Regions from separate parts of the Streptomyces sp. NBC_01176 genome, predicted to be linked through region 1. Evidence: riboswitches for the same ligand, from Rfam matches in the RefSeq annotation. Region 1 holds a riboswitch; the other holds the start of a gene.
What was found. A riboswitch is a leader RNA that binds a small molecule or an ion and turns the genes downstream of it on or off. The one in region 1 is predicted to bind cyclic di-AMP.

Region 2: another riboswitch for cyclic di-AMP. It lies ahead of OG199_RS22560 (M23 family metallopeptidase); the one in region 1 lies ahead of OG199_RS17955 (NlpC/P60 family protein).

What each region holds. Positions count from the first base shown of each region.
Region 1 is NZ_CP108600.1:4,201,678-4,209,351, reverse strand. Features, by position in the region: gene OG199_RS17970 (NlpC/P60 family protein) at 1-384, opposite strand, end outside; gene OG199_RS17965 (hypothetical protein) at 790-1,143, shown strand; gene OG199_RS17960 (hypothetical protein) at 1,121-2,098, opposite strand; gene OG199_RS17955 (NlpC/P60 family protein) at 2,409-3,569, opposite strand; cyclic di-AMP (ydaO/yuaA leader) riboswitch at 3,577-3,749, opposite strand; gene pcrA (DNA helicase PcrA) at 4,134-6,674, shown strand; gene OG199_RS17945 (peptidoglycan DD-metalloendopeptidase family protein) at 6,772-7,674, opposite strand, start outside.
Region 2 is NZ_CP108600.1:5,220,755-5,228,428, reverse strand. Features, by position in the region: gene trmB (tRNA (guanosine(46)-N7)-methyltransferase TrmB) at 1-785, shown strand, start outside; gene OG199_RS22570 (PrsW family intramembrane metalloprotease) at 850-2,274, shown strand; gene OG199_RS22565 (aldo/keto reductase) at 2,303-3,247, opposite strand; gene OG199_RS22560 (M23 family metallopeptidase) at 3,315-4,352, opposite strand; cyclic di-AMP (ydaO/yuaA leader) riboswitch at 4,364-4,521, opposite strand; gene OG199_RS22555 (PP2C family protein-serine/threonine phosphatase) at 4,737-5,978, opposite strand; tRNA gene OG199_RS22550 (tRNA-Met) at 6,293-6,366, opposite strand; gene OG199_RS22545 (dihydrofolate reductase family protein) at 6,530-7,672, opposite strand.

The DNA of each region.
Region 1 (7,674 bases):
GTCGGGCCGGTCGGAGAGCGCGAGCTGCAGAGCGGGGTCGAGGCCCCCGCTGCGGTACTGCGCCGCGGCGATCGAACCCAGCGCGGTCCGCGCCGCGTTGAGCCGGTCCTCCTTGCGCGCCGTCTCGTCGCGCAGGTCGTGCAGCCGCCGTGACGCCTGGTCGGCCTTCTCCTTCGCCCCGTCGTACTTCTCCGTGGCGACCTCGGCCTCTTCGTACAGCTTGTCGACCCTGGCCTTCACCTGCGCCGGGGACAGTTGCGGCTCCGCGTGCCCCGTGCCCTCGAATCCGGCCGTCGTCGCCGCGCCGGCGAGGGCGATGGTCGCGGCCGTGCGGACCGTATGGCCGCCGAGTGAGCGCTGTCTGGGCTTGCGGTGCGCTGCCACGAGGGCCCACATCCTTCCCGGGGGACGTGACCGCCGGGGAGTGCGCGGTCATCGGTGAGGCGTCCGGCGACGGCCCACACAGGGGGAGCGGGTCGCCGCCGGACCTTTCTCGGCGGTGGTGTCCGACTGCCGCCCCTGGCCCGGGCGGCGGTGGGGAGCCGGGCACCTGGTGGAGGACGCTAAACCTGAGGGTGAGGGCTCGGTAACACCATGTACGGAACTGGCGTAACTGGATCGCCGGGTGACCGTATGTGACCGTGATTCGGCTCCGGACCCGGCGACTTCACGCAGGGTGATGACCGATGGGACGGTTCCGGGACAACCGGGGGTTCTCAGGTGCTACGGGTCCCGAGGGGGTGGGCCGGTGCGAAGGGGGACACCCACCGCCGATTAGGCTCCGGCCCCATGGACGTACTCATCCATCTCTTCGTGGGCCTGCACATCATCGGCATCGCCTCGCTGCTCGGCGGCTTCCTCACCCAGATGAAGGCGATGGGCCGGGGCACCGCCCGATTCGTCCCCGCCATGCTGCACGGCGCGCTGACCATGCTGGTCACGGGTGTCGTCCTGGTCGGTCTCAACCAGGCCGACGACCACGCGGTCAACACCGTCAAGATCGGCGTGAAGCTGGCCCTGCTGATCGTGATCCTCGGGCTGGTCTACGTGAAGCGGGACGACGAGAAGGTCGACAAGGGCCTGTTCGGGCTGGTCGGGCTGCTGACGACCGCGAACATCTTCATCGCGGTGCTGTGGACCTGACGGTTCCGACCGCCACCAGCAGCCAGGCCGCCACCGAGATCCACAGCAGTACCTGCCCGAGCGTCCTGAGCCAGGCGAAGCCGACGGCGTCCGCGACCGTCAGGGCCGCCGCCGCCGTCATGGCCATCGGGAACACGGTCGCCCAGCGCCGCACGTCGTACCGCGGGCGCCGCCACAGCAGCTCCGCGACGGCCAGCACGGCGTACCAGGCGAGCGCCACCATGATCAGCGCCTGGGTCACCCAGCGCATCACGCCGTTGTCGTCGTAGTTCCACAGATAGGTGTCCGCCTGGTAGGCGAGGACCAGCTTCGACGCGGCCAGCGCCGCGATCGCGAGCGCGCCGCCCGCGATCCAGTGGTCGCCGCCCCCCGTGGCCGTCTCCAGGAAGTCGAAGCACGTCAGCGCCACCACGTACAGCACCAGGAACCCCAGCCAGAACAGCACCAGCGCGGCGTACGCGAGCCAGTCCGCGCGCGCGGCCTCGGCGAGCGACGCGGCGAGCACCGCGAGGGCCTGTGTGGCCACGCACCCGAGGAACACGCTTCCGGGCATCCGGAGCCGCAGGTTTCGGAGGAGCAGGTAGAGCAGCCCCGGCCACAGCACCGCGGCGAGCGCGAGCAGCACCTCGGCGGCCCCGGGCCACCCCAGGTCGGTCAGCCGGGTGCCGATGACGGCGGTCGCGGCGACCCCGGTGAGCGCGCTCGGCGTGCCGGCCTCCTCCCACCACCGCTCCCGCTCCCGCGTCAGGCGGACCGTGAAGTCCACGGCGAACCCGAGCCAGGCGACGGCCGCCAGGACCAGCGCGATCCGGGACAGGATCTCGTCACCGGTCTCGTACAACCCGACCGAGAGGATGCCGGTGGCCAGGACGACGGCCGCGGCGGCGGGCGGGCTCTCCGCCCACCAGGTGCGGAGTCGGACCCACGGGCTGCGGGGCGGCGAGGTGGCTGACATGGCCCCGATGCTAGGGATCTGCGAGCGGGTTGCCCGGGGGGCGCGCGCGTGCTTCACGAATGCGGGGTCGGCCGGACGGGCGCGCGGGTCCGGGGACGCGGGGGTACGAGTGCGCGGGCGTACGGCGGTACCGGCCTGCCGTGATGCGGGCGCCGCACGGGATGGCGGGTGAGGGCGAGAGGGGTCGCCGACCAGGCGGGAGGGGGAGACTCCGGCGCACGGGTCCGGGGGCGCGGGTGGCGCCGGCACGTGTGCGGCACGCGCGCGTGGAGCCCGGGAGACCTCACGCGCGCGTGCCCCGCGCCGGGGCTCACGCCGGGCGCACCACGCTGTGGATGATCGACTGGCCCGCGTAGAAGATCGACTCCTCACGGACGTACGCACCCGGCTTGGGGGCGTGGATCATCATCCCGTTGCCGATGTAGAGGCCCACGTGGCTGATGTCGTCGTAGAAGAAGACCAGGTCTCCGGGCTCGATGGCGGAGAGGGAGACCGTGGTGCCGGCGTTCACCTGGTCGTAGGTGGTCCGCGGGAGGGTGACGCCGGCGGCCTTCCAGACGGCCTGGGTGAGACCGGAGCAGTCGTACGAGCCGGGCCCGGTCGCGCCCCACACGTACGGCTTGCCGATCTGGGCGCGGGCGAAGGCGATGGCCCTGCCGGCCTTGGCGGCGTACGAGGAGTCGGTCGCCGGGGTCCCGGAAGTCCCCGTGGTTGCCGACGGCGTGCCCGGCTGCCGGGCCGTCTCCCGGGCCTTCTGCTCCGCCGCGGCCCGCTCGGCCGCCAGCTCGGCCGCCTCGCGGTCGGCCGCTTCCCGCTTCTTCTTCGCGATCGCGGCGAGCCGCGCCTTCTCGTCGGCGGTCAGCTTCGAGAGCAGGTCGCGCGCCGCGGCGAGCTTGCCCTGGACGTCCGCCTTGGAGGTCTTGAGCGCGTCCTGCGACGTGGTGAGCGTCCGCAGGCTCCGGGAGGCCTCGCCGCGCTTCTTCGAGGTGGCGGCCTGCTCGGTGGCGTAGTCGTCGACGGCCGCCTTCTGGCGGGTGGTCAGACGGTCCATCAACTGGGTCTGGTCGAAGTAGTCCTGCGGATTGTCGGCCAGCAGAAGACTCGCGCTGCCGGGCGCGGACGCCCCGGTGCGGTACTGCGCCGCGGCGAACGAACCCAGCTCCTCGCGCGCGGTGTTGAGCTTCTCGGTGCGCCGGGCCACGTCGTCGAGGAGGGCGTCGACCCGCTTGCGCTGCTTGGCGGTCTTCTCCCTGGTCGCGTTGTACTTCTCGGTGGCCGTCTCGGCCTGGTGGTAGAGGTCGTCGACCTTCTTCTCGACCTCTTCGAGGGTCGGCCGGGGCTCGGCCGGGGGTGCGGCGTTGGCCGTCTGCGAGAGCAGGGCCACGGAGGTCAGGGCGGCCGTGGCGAGGGCCGGGGTCCGTATGCCCGTCCTGCGCGGGCCGGGAGGACTCCACTTGCGGTGCGACGCCAAGAGAGGCGACTCCTTCCGTCATCCGCCTACCGGGTTAGCTGTCGGGTTCGGGCGGGTACTTCCGGAAGGTTTGCCCTACGGTCCTTGCCCCAGGGGCGGTTGGACCGATTCACCCCAAAGTCGGTTGGGTCCCCGGCTCCGGTCGCCGCACGGGCGCGCCGGACTCGGCGGAGGCCGCCCGGCCCGGCGACGTTCGCCGGTGCTGTCGAGCGGTCTGCCCGGCACGCTAGCCAACGCGTAAGTGTTCTGTGAAGTTTGATGTGCGATATGCCCGATACATTTTCGTGACCTGAACCGCCGGGGCGCCCGGAGTGGCCGACCGTAGTGGGGCGATGCCGGAAGGTGAGGGCGCATCGGTGCGGGAGGGGCGGCCCGCTTTCAGGGGCGCTCCGGCCCGGACTCCGCGGGCACCCCGGCCCGGACTCCGCGGGCACCCCGGCCCGGACTCCGCGGGCACCCCGGCCCGGACTCCGCGGTGGATCCAGCCCGGACTCCGTGGGAAATCCGGCCCAGTTTCCCGGGTGGCGGCGGGTTGTCAGTGCGGCCGCCTAGACTCGGAGAGCGATGAGCAGCCTCTTTGATGACAGCTTCCTGGCGGACCTCAGGCCTTCCGGGGCCCATGAGGAAGAACCGCCGCCGCCCGAGGACGAGGCGGCGGAGCCGCTTCCGGACGACCTGTTCGGCGGCCGCTTCGACGCGCCCCCGGACCGCGACGCGTACTACCGCGACGGCGCGCACAGGCCCGCCGTCGACCCGGCGGCCCTGCTGGACGGGCTGAACGAGAACCAGCGCGCGGCCGTGGTGCACTCCGGCTCCCCGCTGCTCATCGTGGCCGGCGCCGGCTCCGGCAAGACCCGGGTGCTCACGCACCGGATCGCGCACCTGCTGGGCGAGCGCCATGTCCACCCCGGCCAGATCCTCGCGATCACCTTCACGAACAAGGCCGCGGGCGAGATGAAGGAGCGCGTCGAGCAGCTCGTGGGCCCGCGCGCCAACGCCATGTGGGTGATGACCTTCCACAGCGCGTGCGTGCGCATCCTGCGCCGCGAGTCGAAGCGACTCGGCTTCACGTCCTCCTTCTCGATCTACGACGCCGCCGACAGCAAGCGCCTGATGGCCCTGGTCTGCCGTGACCTGGACCTCGACCCGAAGCGCTTCCCGCCGAAGTCGTTCAGCGCCAAGATCTCCAACCTGAAGAACGAGCTGATCGACGAGGAGGACTTCGCCGGCCAGGCGGCGGACGGCTTCGAGAAGACCCTCGCCCAGGCCTACGCGATGTACCAGTCGCGGCTGCGCGAGGCCAACGCGCTCGACTTCGACGACCTGATCATGACGACGGTCAACCTGCTCCGTGCCTTCCCGGACGTCGCCGAGCACTACCGCCGCCGCTTCCGCCACGTCCTGGTCGACGAGTACCAGGACACGAACCACGCGCAGTACGCCCTGGTCAGGGAGCTCGTGGGGCCGGCGAGCGGCGACCGTCCCGAGGACGTGCCGCCGGCCGAGGGCGACCTCGGGCCCGCCGAGCTGTGCGTCGTGGGCGACGCCGACCAGTCGATCTACGCCTTCCGCGGTGCGACCATCCGCAACATCCTCCAGTTCGAGGAGGACTACCCGGACGCGACGACGATCCTCCTGGAGCAGAACTACCGCTCCACCCAGACGATCCTCAGCGCGGCCAACGCGGTCATCGAGCGCAACGAGTCGCGCCGCCCCAAGAACCTGTGGACCAACGCGGGCGCGGGGTCGAACATCACGGGCTACGTCGCCGACACCGAGCACGACGAGGCACAGTTCGTCGCCGACGAGATAGACCGTCTCACCGACGCGGGCGAGGCGAAGGCGGGCGATGTCGCGGTCTTCTACCGGACGAACGCCCAGTCCCGTGTCTTCGAGGAGATCTTCATCCGCGTCGGCCTGCCCTACAAGGTCGTCGGCGGAGTCCGCTTCTACGAGCGCAAGGAGGTCCGGGACGTCCTGGCCTACCTGCGGGTCCTGTCCAACCCCGAGGACTCCGTCCCGCTGCGCCGGATCCTGAACGTCCCCAAGCGGGGGATCGGCGACCGCGCCGAGGCGATGATCGACGCCCTTTCGCAGCGGGAGAGGATCAGCTTCCCGCAGGCTCTGCGCCGCGTCGACGAGGCGTACGGCATGGCGGCGCGCTCGACGAACGCCGTGAAGCGGTTCAACACGCTCATGGAGGACCTCCGTACGATCGTCGAGTCCGGCGCGGGCCCGGCGACGGTCCTGGAGGCGGTCCTCGAGCGCACCGGCTATCTCGCCGAGCTCCAGGCCTCGACCGACCCGCAGGACGAGACCCGCATCGAGAACCTCCAGGAACTCGCGGCCGTGGCGCTGGAGTTCGAGCAGGAGTCCGGTGAGGGCGAGGACGGTGCCGGTGCCGGTGCGGCTGCCGGGGCCGCGGCGGCCGGCGGGGCTGGAGCGGCCGGCGGACTCTCCGGGTTCCTGGAGCGGGTCGCGCTCGTCGCCGACTCCGACCAGATCCCCGACGAGGACGACGGCAACGGCGTCATCACCCTGATGACCCTGCACACCGCCAAGGGCCTGGAGTTCCCGGTCGTGTTCCTCACCGGCATGGAGGACGGTGTCTTCCCGCACATGCGTGCGCTGGGGCAGGTCAAGGAGCTGGAGGAGGAGCGGCGGCTCGCGTACGTCGGCATCACGCGCGCGCGGGAGCGGCTCTATCTCACCCGCTCGTCCATGCGCAGCGCGTGGGGCCAGCCCTCGTACAACCCGCCCTCCCGCTTCCTGGAGGAGATCCCGGACACGCATCTGGAGTGGAAGCGCACGGGCGCCACGGCCCCGGTGCCCTCGGGACCCGTCTCGGGGGTGGCGGCCTCGCTGTCGTCCTCGCGTTCGCGGTCCGCGGCGTCCGGGGCCTCCGGTTTCGCGACGCGCCGCGGGGCCTCCGAGAAGCCGGTCGTCTCGCTGGCGGTGGGCGACCGGGTCACCCACGACCAGTTCGGTCTCGGCACGGTGGTCGGCGTGAAGGGCACGGGGGCGAACGCGGAGGCCACGGTCGACTTCGGAGAGCCCAAGCCGAAGCGGCTGCTGCTGCGGTACGCGCCGGTGGAGAAGCTCTAGTCCACGGGGTTCGGGGCCGGGCGGAGTTCCCGTCCGGTCGCGAACCCCGGCGGTGGATCACGACGCGTGGGTCACGGCGAGTGGGTCGCGGCGGTGCTCACGTCGGGTCCAGGCCGTGGCTGCGCAGCCACGGCAGGGGGTCGATGGCCGAACCACCCGCGGGTCGGACCTCGAAGTGCAGGTGCGGCCCGGTCGAGTTCCCGGAGTTCCCGGAGAACGCGATCTGGTCACCGGCCTTCACGACGGTGCCCGACGGCACCTTGTAGCTGGAGAGGTGGCAGTACCAGGTCTCCGTGCCGTCCTTCGCGGTGAGGATGGCCATGTTCCCGTACGCGCTGTTCCACTGCGTCCGTAGGGTTCCGTCCGTCGCGGCCATCACCGTCGTGCCGTACGACACGGGGAAGTCGATGCCCGTGTGCACGGACATCCAGTTGACCCCCGCCTGACCGAAGTAGGCGCTGAGTCCTTTCTGCGTGACCGGCAGGACGAACTTGGGCCGCAGCCGCTCCTTGCGGGCCGCCTCGGCCACCGCCTTCTGCCGCTCGGCGGCCTGCTGGGCCTTGAGGTCGATGCGTTCCTGGGTCCGGCTGGCCCGGTCGGCGAAGTCGTCCGCACCCGCGGACAGGCTCTGGAGCTGGGTGTCCAGCTTGTTGTTGGCGGTGGACGGCTTCACCGCGGTCGCGTCGGACGCGCTGGCCGTCGTGTTCTTGGTGTCGTCCCCGCCCATGGTGCCCACGGAGGCGGCGGCGATACCGGCGACGCCCATCACACAGGCCGAGGGCACGGCGACGGTGAGCAGTGCGGAACGCTTGGCCGGGGAGCGGCGACGGGAGCGGGACGCCGGACGGTTCGCGGCACGGGGGGCCGGAGTGACCTCTTCCATGTCGTCGAGCAGCGGCGTCTCGTGCGCGGGATCGGCGTCCTCGAAGTCGTACGCGTCCGGCAGTTGCTCGAAGGTGGCGGTCGCCTGCTGGTCGAAGGGCTCGGGATCGGCCTGCTG
Region 2 (7,674 bases), 1.0 Mb from region 1:
ACACCCAGCGGGAGCGCCCCCGTGCCAAGGGAGAGCCCCGCTTCCCCGACGGGCCGAAGGCCGATCCCGCCGGGTCGCACTTCGAGCGGCGGATCCGGAGTTTCCAGCCGCGCCGGAGCCGGGTGACGGCCGGGCAGGCGGACGCCCTGCAGCGGCTGTGGCCCAAGTGGGGCCTCGACATCGACGGGCAGCGGATCATCGACCTGGCCGAACTCTTCGGTGCCGACCTTCCCGTCGTCCTCGAAATCGGATTCGGCATGGGCGAGGCCACGGCGCGGATGGCCACCGAGGACCCGGGGACGGGCATCCTGGCCGTCGACGTGCACACCCCCGGCCAGGGCAACCTGCTGAACCTCGCGGACCAGAACGGACTGTCCAACATCCGGGTCGGCAACGGCGACGCGATCATCCTGCTCCGCGAGATGCTCCCGCCGGACTCGCTGAGCGGCCTGCGCGTGTACTTCCCCGATCCGTGGCCCAAGAAGCGCCACCACAAGCGCCGGCTGATCCAGCCGGAGTTCCTGGACCTCGTCGCGACCCGCCTCGCGCCGGGCGCGCTGGTGCACTGCGCGACCGACTGGGAGCCGTACGCCGAACAGATGCTGGAGGTGCTGACCGCACATCCGGACTTCGAGAACACCGCGCCGGACGGCGGTTTCGCGCCTCGTCCGGGCTTCCGGCCGCTGACCCGTTTCGAGGGCCAGGGGCTGGAGAAGGGTCATGTGGTGAACGACCTGCTCTTCCGGCGCGTACGGCACCGGGAGCAGCACACGTCGGGCGACTGACACTCCCGCGGACCGCCTCCGGCACCGTCGCGGGGACCGCCCCTGCCTCGTTAGGGTCAATGCCGTGGCCACCTTCCCCGCGTACCCCACGCACCCCGGCGCTCCCGGCGACGCGCCGACCGCCGGTGCGCCGCGGCTCCCGCACTGGTGGCAGCGATGGGGGTACCTCGCTGCCCGAGCGCGGCCGACAGCCTGGGGGAGAGTGCGTTACGGCGCGCCGGCCGCCCTGCTCGCGCTCTCCGGTCTCGTGATCCTGGCCCTGGTGCGCCAGCAGACGGGTACCGAGGGTTTCCTGGTGGGTCTCGGCCTCGCCGTGCTGCCCGTCCCGCTCCTTCTCGCCGCGTTCCGCTGGCTGGACCGGGTCGAGCCCGGCCCCTGGCGGAACCTGCTCTTCGCCTTCGCCTGGGGCGCGTGCGCGGCGGCGCTGATAGCGATCGTCGCCAACAGCTTCGCGACCCGGTGGATAGCCACCGCGACCGCCGACCCGTCGAGCGCGGACACGCTCGGCGCGACGGTCATAGCCCCGATCGTCGAGGAGTCCGCGAAGGCCACGGCCGTCCTGCTGGTCTTCCTCTTCCGCAGACGGCACTTCACCGGGATCGTCGACGGCGTGGTCATCGCCGGGGTCACGGCGACCGGCTTCGCCTTCACCGAGAACATCCTCTACCTCGGCAACGCCTTCGGCACGGACCAGCTCAGCGGCGAGCACGGACTGGCCTCAGTCACCGCCGCGACCTTCTTCGTCCGGGTCGTGATGGCGCCCTTCGCGCACCCGCTGTTCACCGTGTTCACCGGCATCGGCTTCGGCATCGCGGCACTGTCCGCCGAGCACCGGCGGCTGCGCCGCGTCCTGCTGCCCCTGGGCGGACTGCTGCTCGCGATGGGCATGCACGCCATGTGGAACGGCTCGTCGAGCTTCGGGAAGTACGGGTTCTTCGCGGTGTACGGCGCGTTCATGGTGCCGGCGTTCGGGCTGCTCACCTTCCTCGTCATCTGGACGCGGCAGCGCGAGCTGAGGACCGTCCGCGCCGAACTCCCGGCGTACGCCGCCGCCGGGTGGCTGACACCGCCCGAGCCGTACGCGCTCGGTTCGATGCGGGCACGGCGGCTCGCCCGTCGGTACGCGGCCCATCACTTCGGCAGGGCGGCGGCACGGTCGGTCGCGCGGTACGAGGCCTGCGCGACCTCGCTCGCGTTCCTGCGGCACCGGGGACGCAGCGGCCGGGCCGGCGCCGATTTCGTCGTACGGGAGCGGGAGTTGCTCCACGAGCTGTGGCGCCGCCGGGAGGTCGCCCGCCCCTCTCTCGCGTACGCGGCACGGGTGACCGCGCCGGCCGTACCGGTGCCGCCGCCGTGGCCCGCGTACGGCTACGGCGGCTACAGCCACGGCGGCTACGGCCATGTCCCCGCGCAGCCGTCCGCCCCGGACGGACGTCCGTATCCGGCCCCGGCAGCGCCCCGTCCGGCGTACGACCCGTACCGGACCTGAGCGGCGCCGGGGCCGCGGAGCGGATCGCTCAGGCGGACGCCTCCGTCAGCCGCGCCAGTTCGTCGTCCGTCAGCGTCAGGTCCGCGACCGCGAGCAGCGCCGGAAGCTGTTCGACCGTCCGCGCCGAGGCGATCGGGGCCGCGACGGTGGGCCGGGCGGCGAGCCAGGCGAGGGCGACCGTGGCGACCGGGACGTCATGGGCGCGGGCGACCTCGTCGAGGGCGTCGAGGACACGGGGCCCCCGCTCCGTCTCGAGGTGCTTGGCCGCGCCCTCGGCCCGCGCCGAGTCGACGGTCGTGCCCGGACGGTACTTGCCGGTGAGGAAGCCGGACGCGAGGGCGAAGTACGGGACGGCGGCCAGTCCGGTCCGGGAGGCGACCTCCTGGAGCGGGCCCTCGTAGGTGTCGCGCGAGACGAGGTTGTAGTGGGGCTGGAGGGCGGTGTAGCGGGCGAGGCCCTCGCGGTCGGAGAACTCCAGGGACTCCGCGAGCCGCTCGGCGGAGAGGTTGGAGGCGCCGATCGCCCGGACCTTGCCGGCCCGGACCAGCTCGTCGAGCGTGCCGATGATCTCCTCGACGGGGACCGAGGTGTCGTCGAAGTGGGTGTAGTAGAGGTCGATGTAGTCCGTGCCGAGCCGGCGCAGTGATGCGTCGGCCGCCGCCCTGATGGTGTCCGGGGCCAGCCCCTTGTACTGGGGATGGGAACCGACCTTGGTGGCGAGGACGACATCGGAGCGATTGCCGCGCGCGGCGAACCACTTGCCGATGATCGTCTCGGACTCGCCGCCCTTGTTGCCGGGGATCCACGCCGAGTAGCCGTCGGCGGTGTCGACGAAGTTGCCGCCCCCGGCGGCGTACGCGTCGAGGACGGCGAAGGACTGCGCCTCGTCGGCGGTCCAGCCGAAGACGTTGCCGCCGAGGGCGAGCGGGAAGACCTCGAGGTCGGAGGAACCGAGCTTGCGGAGAGGAGTCATACCCCATTGCAACAGCCGTACCGGACGACTGCATTCCGCACCCGCCGTACTGGTGGCGGGTGCCGGATCAGGGGTTGATGCCCTTGCCGTGCAGCCACGCCATCGGGTCGATCGCGGCGCCGCCGCCGGGGTGGACCTCCAGGTGGAGGTGCGGCCCGGTCACGTTGCCGGTCGCGCCCACCCGTCCGATGACGTCACCCGTGCCCACCTTCTGGCCCACGCTGACGCTGATGGACGACTGGTGGCAGAACCACAGCTCCGTGCCGTCGTCGAGGGTGAGGATCGTGCGGTAGCCGTACGCGCCGGCCCAACCCGCCTCCGTGATGGTGCCGCTGTGGATCGCCTTGATCAGCGTGCCCGTGGGAGCGGCGAAGTCGAGGCCGGTGTGGTACCCGGAGGACCACATGGAGCCGGCGTCGCCGAAGCGGGAGGTCAGGGTGTACGAGGAGGTCGGCAGCGAGTAGCTCTTGGCGAGCTCCGCGAGACGCGCGGCCTCGGCCTTCTGCTTGGCCTCAGCGTCCGCCTTCTTCTTCGCGGCGGCTTCCTTGGCCTTGGCCTCGTCCTGCTGCTCGGCGGCCAGCGCGACCGCCTTCTTCGCGGCGGCGGTCTCGGCGGCGGACTGGGCCGCACTGTCGACCTGGTCCTGCTGGGACTCTGCCTGCTCCATGATGCGGGCACGCAGCGCCTCACCGGCGTCCGCGTTGCCCTGGGCGGCGTCGGCGCTGGTGAGACCGGCGCCGGTGAGCGGGGTGGAGGAGCCCTTCGGCGTGCTGGAGCCGCCGTCGGAGATCAGGGCCTTGGCCGACTGGGTGACCGAGGAGAGGTCGGGCAGCGAGATCGACACGGGCGGCTTGCCGGGTGCGGCGGTGGCGATGCCACCCGCGCCGACGGCGGCCAGGACACCGACGCCGAGGACGGTGGAGCTGCGGGCGAGCCCGCCCCCGCGCTGCTTGGAGACGCGGTGCCGGCCGCGGACGGGAGCGACGGAATCCGCGGTGGGGTTCCACTCCTCCCAGGGGCCCTCGTCGTCGCCGCGGGAGTAACCGAAGGTCTGGGTGTCGTTCGGCGCGAACGAAGTGGGCTGGGCAGGCCGGTTGGACGCCACGTGGGCGCGCTCCTTTCCTTCCTTCTCGCCTACCGGGTTAGCTGACGGGTTCGGAGCAGGAAGGTCTCCTACGCGCGTCAACCCACGGTGTCTCCACCGTGAAAGACGCTCGATTCACCCCAAGTTGGTGGTTCCCCGGTTCCCTCGCGGGATTCGGCGCGTGCGCACGGAGCCGTCTCTTGTGACGGCTGGGACGACCGCGCTGCGTTATCGAACGTTAATAGACTCGGGTACCGGATTCCAAGCCGTTCGTGCTGATCATTGCGCTCTCTTGGCCAGGACTTACGGGGCATGAGCGGGGGAAAACGGGCGAGTTGGCCCACCGTCCCCGGTGAGGCCGTTCTTGACGGTGCGTCAGTCGTTATGCGGAGGGATACCGTCCGGCTACGCCTCGTGACGGCGATCAAGGAGCTTCGCCGTCTGCCGGGGGCGCCGTACGGCGAGCAGTGCCATGTCGTCCGAGAGCGCGCCGCCGGTGTGCCGTCGGACCCCCGTCGCGAGCGAGGCCAGCAGGGCGTCCGGGTCGCGGAAGGTCCGTCCCGCGAGCCGTTCGGCCGGCTCGTAGAAGGTCCCCCGGCCGTCGCGCGCCTCGGACAGCCCGTCCGTGTGGACCAGCAGCGTGGAGCCGGACGGGAAGTCCGCCGTCTCCGCGCGGTCGGGCCAGGAGCCGAGCTCGCCCATGCCGAGCGGCAGCGCGGGGTCCGCGGCGTCGAGCGTGGCCAGCGTGCCGTCCGCGTGCAGGAGCAACGGCGGAGGATGGCCGCGGTTGACGATCCGTACCGCGTCGCCGTCGTGCGGGATCTCCGCGAGGACGGCCGTGGTGAAGCCCTCGAAGGCGTCCAGGCCCTCGCGCCGGGTGCCCTCGCGGGCCAGCGCCCGTTCCAGCCGCTGCGCGACCGCCTCCAGGGTCGCCTCCTGCTCGGCCGCCTCCCGGAACGCCCCGATGACCACCGCGACGGCGGCCACCGCGCCCATGCCCTTCCCACGGACGTCGCCCACCACCAGCCGTACTCCGTGCGGGGTGTCCTGCACGGCGTAGAGGTCGCCGCCGATGGACGCGCCCTCCTGGGCGGCCTCGTAGCGCGCCGCGACCTCCAGGGCGCCGATCCTGGCCTCGGGCTCCGGCAGCACGGCGCGCTGTGCCGCCTCGGCGATCTGGCGGGCCGAGGCGAGCCGTTCGTCCGAGCGGCGGACGAGGATGTTGATGAGGACGGCGAGGCCGACGACGGTCGCCACCGTGACGACCTCGGTGATCGAGCCGATCCTCATGTGCAGGCCCAACCTGAGACGGAGGGCGAGCAGCGCGGCCAGCGTCAGGGCCCCCGTGAGGAAGGTGCCGCGCAGCGAGAAGAGCGGCGCGGCGACGAGCGGGGCGGCGGTGAAGAGCGGGGCCGCGGTGAAGTCGGGCGGTGTGAGGACGTCGTAGACCACCGCGACGACGACGAGCAGCACCGGCAGCACCCGCACCAGGGTCCAGGCGCGCGAGATCCGGCGCGCGTCCGTCTCGACCGGAACCCGCGGCGGCTCGCTCCCGAGCCCCGGATCGGGCACGGGGTCGCCGGGCAGCCGTCCGCCCGACCGGTCGTAGGGCGGTTCGGCCCGCTGCGCACCTCCTGGCTGCCCCACCCGTCCAGGTTTCCCGCAGCGGGGGGAGGGGGCCAGCGGTGTGGGCCGACCGGGGGACGGGTCCGCCGACAGGCGTCGCGCGCGTCCTGCGGCCGGTCCCCGTATCCGCGGCCGGAGAGACGCCGGGGGCCAGCGGGCGGAGGGACGCCGGGGGCCGCGAATACCCGGAACCGAGGGCCGCGCGAACACCGGGAACCGGAAAACACCGGGAACCGGAAACGCCGAAGGCCCGGAACGCCAAGGCCCGGAACACCAAGGACGGAAACACCAAGGGCCGGAACTCGTGAATCCGAGTTCCGGCCCTTGGCCTTGAGTAGCGGGGACAGGATTTGAACCTGCGACCTCTGGGTTATGAGCCCAGCGAGCTACCGAGCTGCTCCACCCCGCGTCGTTGAAACCAGTGTACGCCATGTTCGACCCCCGGAGCACACCCGTTCACGCACGCCCCGCGACCAGGCCTCTTCCTCCGCGGTTCCGCTCCGATCCCCCCGCGATTCCGCTCCGCTCACGACCACCACGGCCGGGGCGCCCGGCCGCCGGAAGCCCCTCCGCTAGGGGGCGCCGAGAAGATGCGCGTTGGGTGCCGTGGCCCGCTCCTCGAACTCCGGGAGCACCACGACGTCCGCGCCCGCGGCCGCCAGCAGCCCGTTTCCGTCCGCGCCCGCCACGAAGGTGTCCGGTTCCCGCCAGGCGGTCACCACTCTGCGCACGCCCGCGTCGAGGATCAGCCGGGCGCAGGGCGCGGGCCGCGAGGCCCGCCGGGCGCACGGTTCCAGACTGCTGTAGACGGTGGCGGTCGCCAGCCGGGGATCCCCGGCGGCGATCTTGGCGAGTGCCGCCTCCTCCGCGTGCGCGACCGGGTCGCCCCCCTCCCGCGAGTGTCCGCGGGCCAGCTCGGTGCCGTCCGCGGCCACCACCACCGCGCCCACACTGAACGCGGTCCGCGACGGCGGGCACAGCGCTGCGAGTTCGCACGCGACCCCCAGCCAGTGCCGGTCCGCGGCGGCCGCGAGCCCACCGGTGCCGGGTGCCGTGGGGACGTAGCGGATGAGGACGACGTCTCCCACCGCCCGGGTCTCCACCAGCCGCATCCGCCCGGGCGGGTATCCCCCGGGCCCGAACAGCCGCGGCGCGTCCGCCTGTCCCACGAAGAGCGGCGCGACGGCGAGCTGCAGCTCGTCGGCCAGGCCCTGGCCCATCAGCTGGGTGTGCACCCGCCCGCCGCCCTCGACCATGAGACGCCGTACCCCCCGTACGTCATGGAGGTGTTCGAGCACGGCGCGCCAGTCCAGTTCGGCCCCCGTCGCCACCACGTCGACGCTCGGACCGCGCAGGGCGTCGGCGGCCCGTACGGCTCCCTTGTCCGTGGTGTAGACGATCTTCTCGCCGCCCGTGTGCCAGAACTGCGCGTCGGGGTCGAGGTCGCCGGAGCCGCTCACGGTGACCTTCAACGGGTAGGCGGGGCGGCCTTCGGCGACCCGGGCCGCCCGCCGCTCGGCGGAGTTGACCAGGAGCCGGGGATTGTCCGAGCGGATGGTGCCCGCGCCGACCAGGATCGCGTCGCTGGACGCCCGCACCTCGTCGACCCGGTCGAAGTCGGCCGGACCCGAGAGCAGCAGCCGTTCGGGGCCGGTGTCGTCCAGGAAGCCGTCGAGCGAGACGGCGGCGGACAACAGGACGTAGGGATGGGGCATGG